Regions from separate parts of the Streptomyces sp. NPDC086147 genome, predicted to be linked through region 1. Evidence: riboswitches for the same ligand, from Rfam matches in the RefSeq annotation. Region 1 holds a riboswitch; the other holds the start of a gene.
The links. A riboswitch is a leader RNA that binds a small molecule or an ion and turns the genes downstream of it on or off. The one in region 1 is predicted to bind glycine.
Positions count from the first base shown of each region.

Region 2: linked by a shared signal. The riboswitch ahead of gcvP (aminomethyl-transferring glycine dehydrogenase) and the one ahead of gcvT (glycine cleavage system aminomethyltransferase GcvT) in region 1 are both predicted to bind glycine.

Region 1 is NZ_JBFBJO010000001.1:769,684-774,931, forward strand. It holds gene gcvH (glycine cleavage system protein GcvH) at 1-165, opposite strand, end outside; gene gcvT (glycine cleavage system aminomethyltransferase GcvT) at 243-1,367, opposite strand; glycine riboswitch at 1,535-1,649, opposite strand; gene AB0398_RS03655 (AAA family ATPase) at 1,801-2,463, shown strand; gene AB0398_RS03660 (enhanced serine sensitivity protein SseB) at 2,589-3,329, shown strand; gene AB0398_RS03665 (enhanced serine sensitivity protein SseB C-terminal domain-containing protein) at 3,515-4,285, shown strand; gene AB0398_RS03670 (ABC transporter substrate-binding protein) at 4,516-5,248, shown strand, end outside.
Region 2 is NZ_JBFBJO010000002.1:9,927-15,174, forward strand. It holds gene AB0398_RS04885 (DNA polymerase IV) at 1-922, shown strand, start outside; gene AB0398_RS04890 (PRC-barrel domain-containing protein) at 1,064-1,438, opposite strand; glycine riboswitch at 1,551-1,650, shown strand; gene gcvP (aminomethyl-transferring glycine dehydrogenase) at 1,829-4,714, shown strand; gene AB0398_RS04900 (DUF5999 family protein) at 4,797-5,003, opposite strand.

The DNA.
Region 1 (5,248 bases):
CTCGCCCGCGGTGACGGTGTCGCCGACCTCGGGGAGCTGGGCGTAGACGACGTCACCGAGCGCGTTGGCCGCGAACTCGGTGATGCCGACGGTCGCGACGCCGTCCTCGGCGTCCGACAGCCACTCGTGCTCCTTGGTGTACCGCAGCTGCTGGGGGTTGCTCATGACCTGATTCTCCTGGATCGGGGGAGTGCTGATGAACGTCGGTCTTGCGGGGTGAGACGCGGAGTGGGACGGACGCGTCACTTCCGGCGCTTGTAGAACGGCAGCGCCACGACCTCGTACGGCTCGTGGGTGCCCCGGATGTCCACACCTACACCCTGGGTGCCGGGCTCCGCGTGCGCCGCGTCCACGTACGCCATCGCGATCGGCTTTCCGAGGGTCGGGGACGGGGCCCCGGAGGTGACCTCGCCGACGACCTCGCCGTCCTTGACGACGGAGAACCCGGCGCGCGGGACCCGGCGGCCCTCGGCGATCAGGCCGACCAGCTTGCGCGGCGGGGCGGTCTCGGCGCGCTCGGCGGCCTTCTCCAGGGCCTCGCGGCCGACGAAGCGGCCCTCGTTGGTCGTCTTCTCGAACTTCACGACCCGGCCGAGACCGGCGTCGAAGGGGGTGAGGGAGGTGGTCAGCTCGTGGCCGTACAGCGGCATGCCCGCCTCCAGGCGGAGCGTGTCGCGGCAGGACAGGCCGCAGGGGATCAGGCCGACGCCCTCGCCGGCCGCGGTCAGCGCCCGCCACACGCCCTCGGCGTGCTCCGGCTTCAGGAAGAGCTCGAAGCCGTCCTCGCCGGTGTAGCCGGTGCGGGCGATCAGCGCGGGCACGCCCGCGACCGTGCCCGGCAGGCCGGCGTAGTACTTCAGGCCGTCCAGGTCGGCGTCGGTGACCGACTTCAGGATGCCGGGGGACTCCGGGCCCTGGACCGCGATCAGGGCGTACGCGTCGCGGTCGTCGCGGACCTCGGCGTCGAAGCCGGCCGCGCGCTCGGTGAGGGCGTCCAGGACGGTCTGGGCGTTGGAGGCGTTGGCGACCACCATGTACTCGGTCTCGCCCAGGCGGTAGACGATCAGGTCGTCCAGGATGCCGCCGTCCTCGCGACAGATCATCGTGTACCGGGCGCGGCCCGTGCCCACCGTGGAGATGTTGCCCACGAGGGCGAAGTCGAGCAGCTCGACGGCCTGCGGTCCGGTGACGGTGATCTCGCCCATGTGGGAGAGGTCGAAGAGGCCGGCCCGGGTGCGGACCGCGGTGTGCTCGTCGCGCTCGCTGGCGTACCGCAGCGGCATGTCCCAGCCGGCGAAGTCGGTCATGGTCGCGCCCAGCGAACGATGCAGGGCATCGAGGGCGGTCAGGCGGGGGGCAGAGGTCATGGGGTGGCTCCCGGGTCCCAAGGGCGTTCGGTGACGAAGACATGACGGGCGAGGACGTCCTCCCCATCTGTCATGGAACCTGAGAGGTTCACCGGGGTCATCTCGTCACCGAGATCCCGGCTTGCACCTTGGGTGGGGACACAGGGTGTCCCGCTTTTCAGATCTGCCTCATCCACGCGGTACGGGGCCTGAGAGATTCAAGGGAGGGTCTTGCTCCTTCGGCGCCCGGACGCACCGGGTGGTCACCCACTCCGTGGTCCGGAACTCTCCCGCGCGGATTCGAACGGCCGGTATGCGGTTGTACAGGCGACCGTGGGCGCCTGGCGCGCACATCATTGCACGCGGTGTCGGCGCGGCAAATCGCTTGTGCCCCATTACCGTTTCTTTACACTTCTTGGGAAGGGTCTCCTGAGGCCCGGCAGGGGGAGAGGCTATGACGTTCCAGCACACCGGCGCGTATGCGACGAGTACCGGCATACCGTCCCCACGGGCCCGCGCCCGGACCCGGAGACGGGACCGGGCCCTGCGGGACCTGCGCGAGCGCGGCGGCCGGGGCCCCCGAGCCCTCGTGTTCGCGGCCGGGGACCTCGTGGTCGTCTCCGGGCTGCCCGGCAGCGGCAAGTCCACCCTGATGAAGCGGACCGCCGGGGGCCGGGGCATCGACTCCCAGGACGCCCGGGAGCGCTGGGAGGCCCGGATGCCCCGCCTCCTGCCGTACGCCCTCTACCGCCCCCTGGTCCGGATCGCGCACTACGCCGGGCTGCGCCGCGCCATGCGCTCCGGCGCGGGCGTGGTCGTGCACGACTGCGGCACCCAGTCCTGGGTGCGCGGCTGGCTCGCCCGCGAGGCCCGCCGCCGGGGGAGCGACCTGCACCTGGTCCTCCTCGACGTCACCCCGGACACCGCCAGGGCCGGGCAGCACGCCCGGGGCCGGGGCGTCTCCGCGTACGCCTTCGCCCGGCACCGGCGCGCGGTCGGCCGGCTGCTGCGGGCCGCCGAGACCGGCCGGCTCCCGCACGGCTGCGCCTCGGCGACCCTGCTCGACCGGGACGCCGCCGACACCCTCCGGACGATCACCTTCGGGGAGGCGGCCTGACCCTCCGCACGGCGCGTCCGGGGCGCTCGTACCCCTCTCTTCCGGCCACGGCGGCGCCGGGGTGGCGTTAGGGTGCTGCCGGGCGGCCGGGTACGGCAGGCCGTGCGGAGAAGGGGAGCGGGACCGTGGACGTGACGTGGCCGGGCAACGAGCTCGAAGAGGTCCTCGCCGCCTCGCTCGGCAACCCCGAGGCGGGCGGCCGCCTCGTCGAGGTGCTGGGCCGCAGCCCGGTCTGGATCCCCCTGCCCAACGGCGGCGGCCCCGACAGCACCGACCTGGACCTCGCCACCATGGAGATCGACGGCGCGGCCTACGTCCCCGTCTTCAGCTCCGAGCAGCAGTTCCGCGCCTGCGCCGGCGACCACATGTCCTTCGCCGTCGCCCCCGCCCGCGACTTCGCCCGCGGCCTGCCCCCGCAGCTCGGCATCGCCGTGAACCCCGGCGGCACCGTCGGCGTCCCGCTGCCCCCGCCCGCCGTCGCCGAGCTCTGCCGCGCCGGCCGGACCCCGCTCGACGGCCCCGCGTCCGGCGGCCGCGTCCGGCTCTTCGAGCCCGACTGGCAGGACGACCCCGTCGACTTCCTCGCCGCCGCCTCCGCCGAGTTCGAGGCCACCGGCGTCGTCACCAGCGCCCGCCGGGCCCTCGCCAGCGTCGAGGGCACCGAACCGGCCCTCTTCATCGGCGTCCAGCTCTCCCGCTGGGAGGGCGCCGACCGCACCGCGCCCCTGGACGCCCTCGGCCGGGCCCTCGGCCGCGTCGAGGTCGCCTGGCCGGTCAACCTGATCCTGCTCGACATGGCACAGGACCCGGTGGGCGACTGGATGGTGGACCGGGTCCGCCCCTTCTACCAGCGCGCCGCCGTGTGAGCGGCACCCTGTTCAGGGCCTGCCCGGCGGGTCATGGCCGGGTCCGCGGCGTCCGGCCCTGACCCGCCGGGCAGGCCCTAAGCTGAACTGATTCGACGGGACCGGTTCGACGGAACGGTTCGACGGCCGCACCTGACCCGGCGGCCGTACAGACGTGGTGGACGAAAAGAGGGGCGGGACCCAGGGTGAGTGCGTCAGGCACCGCTGCGGCCGGTCAGGTCGAGCACATGCTGCGCCAGGTGGCGCCCGGACGCTACGACGCGTACGAGCAGCTGCTGCACGCCCTCGCCGACGGCGAGCTCCGGATGCTGCTCTGGCAGGGCTCGCCCGGCTCGCCCGACGCCCAGTACGGGAACATGGAGGTCGAGGGCTTCGGCTACGCGCCCTGCGTCACCTCCGTCCAGGAGCTCGCCGCCTCCGGCTGGAACCGCGCCCACGAGCGCGTCACCGGCCGCGAGATCGCCCGTGCCCTCTACCCCGACCGCTGGGGCGTCTGGCTGAATCCGCACGCCCCCGGCGGCGGCGTCGGCATCCCCTGGGCCGATCTGCGCCGGATCGCCACCGGCCTCGACCGGATGCCCGCCGGACCGCTGCGCGTCACCGAGCCCGCCCTGGAGATCCCGCAGTTCTACGCCCTGATCACGCAGAACGCGCACCGCACCCCGGCCGTCCGGGCGCTGCGCCGCGGCTGGGTGCAGCCCGCGCTCGGCTCCCCGTACCTGGTCATCGGGCTCGACCTGTACGACACCTCCCCGGCGGCCGTCGACACGGTCCGGTCGATGATGCGCCAGTCCATCGGCTCCGTCCCCGACGGGCTGCCCGTCTCGACGGTCGCCCTCTCCGACGCGTACGACCCGGTGGCGCTCTGGCTGCGGGCGAACGCGCGCCCCTTCTACGACCGCGAGGCGCACGCCGCCCCGCCTGCCCCGGGATACGGCTATCCGCCCCGAGCGTGACCGGAAGACCGGGATGGCCGATCTGTCCGGTCGTGACACCTCCCGTTAACTCGCCCGCGCGCCAAGGGTGTTCGCCCAGGCCACGCACTTGTCCCGGAACTGCCCGGTTTGGCAAGTGTCCGGGTCTCGACTAGGTATCACCGTTATCCGGACTGTTCTCCAGCTCGTTGCCCGTGGGTAGTGTTCGGCCGGTCAAGACCTCTCCACACGGCTGATCCTGGGGTGGCCCCATGCGAATATTCAATTCCCGTACCGTTCGGGCGATCACGGTGGTGGCTGCCGCCGCGCTCGTCGCGACGGGCTGCTCCAGCGAGCGCGGAAAGGACGGCGCGAAGGGCGGTGCGAAGGACACCTTCGTGTTCGCCGGCGCCGGTGACCCCGGTTCCCTGGACCCCGCCCTCGCGAGCGACGGCGAGACCTTCCGGGTGACCCGGCAGGCCTTCGAAGCACTCCTGGAGCACGAGTCGGGAGGCAGCAAGCTCGTCGGCGGCCTCGCCGAGACGTGGTCCGCCAACCCCGCCGGCACGGTGTGGACGTTCAACCTGCGCAAGAACGTGAAGTTCCACGACGGCGAGGCGTTCAACGCCGCCGCCGTCTGCGCGAACTACGACCACTGGTTCAACTGGAAGGGCACCTACCAGTCCAGCTCGGTCTCGTACTACTGGCAGTCCATCATGGGCGGCTTCGCGAAGAACGAGGACGCCGAGGCGCCGAAGCCCAACTACAAGTCCTGCACGGCGAAGGACGAGAACACCGCGGTCATCGAGGTCAACGAGCCCTCCGCGCAGCTCCCCGGCGGCTTCTCCCTCCAGGCCCTCGCGATCCACTCGCCGAAGGCGATCAAGGAGTACGTGAAGCAGGACGCGTCCGCCAAGGGCGACGCCATCACGTACCCCAAGTACAGCCAGGAGGCCGGCACAGTCGCCGGCACCGGCCCGTACAAGATCACGAAGTGGAACAAGG
Region 2 (5,248 bases), on a different contig from region 1:
CCTCGGACCGAAGTCCGTGCGGATCCTGCCCGGGGTCGGGCCGGCGACCGGGGAGCACCTGCGGCGGGCCGGGATGACGACGGTGTCCGACCTCGCGGAAGCGGGCGAGGACGAACTCGTACGGCTCCTCGGGCGGGCGCACGGGTCCTCGCTGTACCGGATGGCCCGGGGGCACGACGACCGGCCCGTGGTGGCCGAGCGGGACGCCAAGTCCGTCTCCGTCGAGGACACCTTCGCCGTGGACCTGCACGACCGGGTGCGGATCCGGGGCGAGGTCGAACGGCTCGCGGAGCGGTGCGTGGAGCGGCTGCGGGCGTCGGGGCACTCGGGGCGGACGATCGTCCTGAAGGTGCGGAGGTTCGACTTCTCGACGCTGACCCGCTCCGAGACGCTGCGGGGGCCGACGGACGCGCTCGGGGTCGTGCGGGAGGCGGCGGGGCGGCTGCTCGAATCCGTGGACACCACGGGGGGCGTGCGGCTGCTCGGGGTGGGGGTGAGCGGGCTCGCGGACTACACGCAGGAGGATCTGTTCGCCCAGGCGGAGCCGGTGGGGGAACGGGACCAAGAGGGCGCCGGCGCTGTTCCTGCGGTGCCGGTGGCCCCGGTGGCCGAGCCGGCCAGGCCTGTCGAGCGGCACTGGGCGCCCGGGCACGACGTGCGGCACGTGGTCCACGGGGCCGGGTGGGTGCAGGGGAGCGGGCTCGGGCGGGTCACGGTGCGGTTCGAGGAGCCGGGGTCGGCGCCGGGGCGGGTGCGGACGTTCGCGGTGGACGATCCGGAGCTGGAGGCGGGGGAGGCGTTGCCGCTGGTGCGGGACCCTGTGCCGGGGGCGGTGCCCGTGCCCGCGCCGTCGGCGGCTGCGGGCCGCGGGGGTGCGCCCGGCCCGGCGGCCGGGCCGGATTCCCACCCGCACCACCTGTGACGGTGGGTGGGGGGAGGTGCGGGTTCTCCCGTGAGCGGTGTCGCGACGTCGGCGGCTGCGGGCCGTGAGGCGTTTTCGGCCGCGGGGCTCGCCTGCTCGTCGCCCGTGGCGACGGGCGGGTGTGCCGGGGCCGGTTCCGGGTCAGCCGCCGTCCTGACCCGCCAGGCGGCCGAAGTCCTTGTCCGGGACGTCCGTCGGGGGCGGGGGGAGCGCGAGGCTGTAGTGCCGGTAGAGCTGGAGTTCCTGCTCCGGGGAGAGGTGGCGGCCCACGCCGAAGTCCGGGGCGTCCTTGATGAGGGCGCGTTCGAACGGGACGTGGAGGCCGTCGTCGAGCAGGTCGCTCGGCTCCAGGGGGACGAAGGCGTCCCGGCTGAACAGGCCGGTGCGGACCGCGGCCCACTCCGGGACGCCCGTCGCGTCGTCCAGGTACACCTCGTCGACGGTTCCGATCTTGTGTCCGTTCCGGTCGTACGCCTTGCGGCCGATCAGGCTGCGCGGATCGATGTCGGTCTGCACGGTCCCTCCAACTGGTCGCAACTCCTCTACCCCCTACCAAAGGGCACATCCGGGATGTCGGCCACTTGAGCGAAGGGAGTGCCAACCGCGCTGGTAGGCTGGGTGTGGCTGTCGACCCCGTGCGGGAGAGTCCCCCGGAGAAACCTTCCGGTGGGCGCCGAAGGAGCAAATCCTCCCCGGAATCTCTCAGGCCCCTGTACCGCGCGGACGAGGTCACTCTGGAAAGCAGAGCGGATGTCCGACGGCATGCGCTCTCACCGACGGTGAAAGCCGGCGTGCCGCGAGGCGTGCCGGTGAAACTCTCAGGTTGAGATGACAGAGGGGGAGGCCGTCCGGGTACCCGCGCCGTGGTGCCCCTCGCAGGTCGTGACGACCAGGAGGCCTCCGTACATGACCGCCAACCGCATTCCGCTCTCCGAGCTCGAGCAGGGCATCCCCTTCGAACAGCGGCACATCGGGCCCGACGCCGAGGCCCGGGCCAAGATGCTCGCCCAGGTCGGTTACGGCTCGCTCGACGAGCTCACGGCCGCCGCGGTGCCGGACGTGATCAAGAACGCCGAGGCGCTGGGCCTGCCGGCCGCGCGCACCGAGGCCGAGGTGCTCGCCGAGCTGCGCGCGCTCGCCGACCGCAACCAGGTCCTCGCCCCGATGATCGGCCTCGGCTACTACGGCACCTTCACCCCGCCGGTCATCCTCCGGAACGTGATGGAGAACCCCGCCTGGTACACGGCCTACACGCCGTACCAGCCGGAGATCTCTCAGGGCCGCCTGGAGGCCCTGCTGAACTTCCAGACGATGGTGGCCGACCTGACCGGCCTGCCCACCTCCGGCGCCTCCCTGCTCGACGAGGGCACCGCCGCCGCCGAGGCCATGGCGCTGTCCCGCCGCGTCGGCAAGGTGAAGAAGGGCGTCTTCCTGATCGACGCCGACGCCCTGCCGCAGACGATCGCCGTCATCGAGACCCGCGCCGAGCCGACCGGCGTCGAGGTCGTCGTCGCCGACCTGAGCGAGGGCATCCCGGCCGAGATCGCCGAGCGCGGCGTCTTCGGCGTGCTCCTCCAGTACCCCGGCGCCTCCGGTGCGGTCCGCGACGTCAAGCCGCTGATCGACGCGGCCCACGAGCTCGGCGCGATCGTCACCGTCGCCGCCGACCTGCTCGCCCTCACCCTGCTCACCTCGCCCGGCGAGCTCGGCGCCGACATCGCCGTCGGCACCACCCAGCGCTTCGGCGTCCCGATGGGCTTCGGCGGCCCGCACGCCGGTTACATGGCCGTCCAGGACAAGCACGCCCGCTCCCTGCCCGGCCGCCTCGTGGGCGTCTCCGTCGACGCCGACGGCAACCGCGCCTACCGCCTGGCCCTCCAGACCCGCGAGCAGCACATCCGCCGCGAGAAGGCCACCAGCAACATCTGTACCGCGCAGGTGCTGCTCGCCGTCATGGCCGGCATGTACGCCGTCTACCACGGCCCCGAGGGCCTCAAGGGCATCGCGCTGCGCACCCACCGGTACGCCGCGATCCTCGCCGCCGGTCTGCGCGCCGGGGGCGTCGAGCTGACCGAGGACGTCTTCTTCGACACCCTCACCGCCCGCGTGCCCGGCAAGGCCGACGCGGTCGCCGCCGCCGCCCGCGAGGCCGGCGTCAACCTCTACCGCGCCGACGCCGACCACGTGTCGGTCTCCTGCGACGAGACCACCACGCGCGAGCAGCTCGCCGCCGTCTGGGCCGCCTTCGGCGTCACCGCCGACGCCGAGGCCCTGGACGCCGCCACCGAGGACGCGCTGCCCGCCGGTCTGCTGCGCTCCGACGCGTACCTGACCCACCCGGTCTTCCACGCGCACCGCTCCGAGACCTCGATGCTGCGCTACCTGCGCCGCCTCGCGGACCGCGACTACGCGCTCGACCGCGGCATGATCCCGCTCGGCTCCTGCACGATGAAGCTGAACGCGACCACCGAGATGGAGCCGGTGACCTGGCCCGAGTTCGGCCAGATGCACCCCTTCGCCCCGGTCGGGCAGGCCGAGGGCTACGTCACGCTCATCACCGAGCTGGAGGAGCGCCTCGCCGAGGTCACCGGCTACGACAAGGTGTCGATCCAGCCCAACGCCGGTTCGCAGGGCGAGCTGGCCGGCCTCCTCGCCGTCCGCGCGTACCACCGGGCCAACGGCGACGAGCAGCGCACCGTCTGCCTCATCCCGTCCTCCGCGCACGGCACCAACGCCGCCTCCGCCGTGATGGCCGGCATGAAGGTCGTCGTCGTCAAGACCGCCGACGACGGCGAGGTCGACGTCGAGGACCTGCGGGCCAAGATCGCCCAGTACCGCGACGAGCTGTCCGTCCTGATGATCACCTACCCGTCCACGCACGGCGTGTTCGAGGAGCACGTCGCGGACATCTGCGCCGAGGTCCACGAGGCCGGCGGTCAGGTGTACGTCGACGGCGCCAACCTCAACGCCCTGGTCGGCCTGGCCAAGCCCGGCCACTTCGGCGGCGACGTCTCGCACCTGAACCTGCACAAGACCTTCTGCATCCCGCACGGCGGCGGCGGCCCCGGCGTCGGCCCGGTCGGCGTCCGCGCCCACCTCGCCCCGTACCTGCCGAACCACCCGCTCCAGCCCACCGCGGGCCCGGAGACCGGCGTCGGCCCGATCTCGGCCGCCCCGTGGGGCTCCGCCGGCATCCTGCCGATCTCCTGGTCGTACGTGCGCCTGATGGGCGGCGAGGGCCTCAAGCGCGCCACCCAGGTCGCGGTGCTCGCGGCGAACTACATCGCCAAGCGCCTGGAGCCGCACTTCCCGGTGCTCTACACCGGTCCGGCCGGTCTGGTCGCCCACGAGTGCATCGTGGACCTGCGCCCGCTGTCCAAGGCGACCGGCGTCACCGTCGACGACATCGCCAAGCGCCTCATCGACTACGGCTTCCACGCGCCGACGATGTCCTTCCCGGTGGCCGGCACGCTGATGATCGAGCCGACCGAGTCCGAGGACCTGACCGAACTCGACCGCTTCTGCGACACGATGATCGCGATCCGGGCCGAGATCGAGAAGGTCGCCGCGGGCGAGTGGCCGGCGGAGGACAACCCGCTGCGCAACGCCCCGCACACCGCGGCCGCGCTCGGCGGCGAGTGGAACCACGCGTACACCCGTGACGAGGCGGTCTTCCCGGCGGGCGTCTCGGCCGCCGACAAGTACTGGCCGCCGGTGCGCCGCATCGACGGCGCCTTCGGCGACCGGAACCTGGTCTGCTCCTGCCCGCCGCTGGACGAGTACGACCACTGAGGCCGGGGCCTTCACGACGAGGGCCGAGGGCCGGTCCGGAGAGTTCTTCTCCGGACCGGCCCTCGGGCTTCGCGCCGCCCCGTCAGGCGGCGGTCGTCACCCGGCCCGCCGTGAGCGGCCGGTGCGGAGCGATGATCTGCCCGTCCGGCAGGAGCTCACCGGTGTCCTCGAAGAGCAGGACGCCGTTGCACAGCAGGCTCCAGCCCTGCTCCGGGTGGTGTGCCGTCAGTCGGGCCGCCTCGCGGTCGGCGGAGTCGGCGGTGGGACAGGCGGGCTGGTGCTGGCACATGGGTGGGTTCTTTCGCTGCGTCGTAGTGGATGTCCTGCGGCTCTGCGCGTTCATGGCCGCCCCCGGCGGTCGGTTCGGTTCCGGTCCAAGTCTTGCCCCCGGGACGGACTTCCGCAGGGATTTCGCGGCAGCTCGTCCTCTTCGGGGAGGACGCGTCACCCGCAGGGGCGGTTCAGCTCAACCACCCCGTCCCTTCGGGTGGTTCGGGGTGGCCCGAGCGGGCTAGTCCGTAAGGGCGGGGTGTT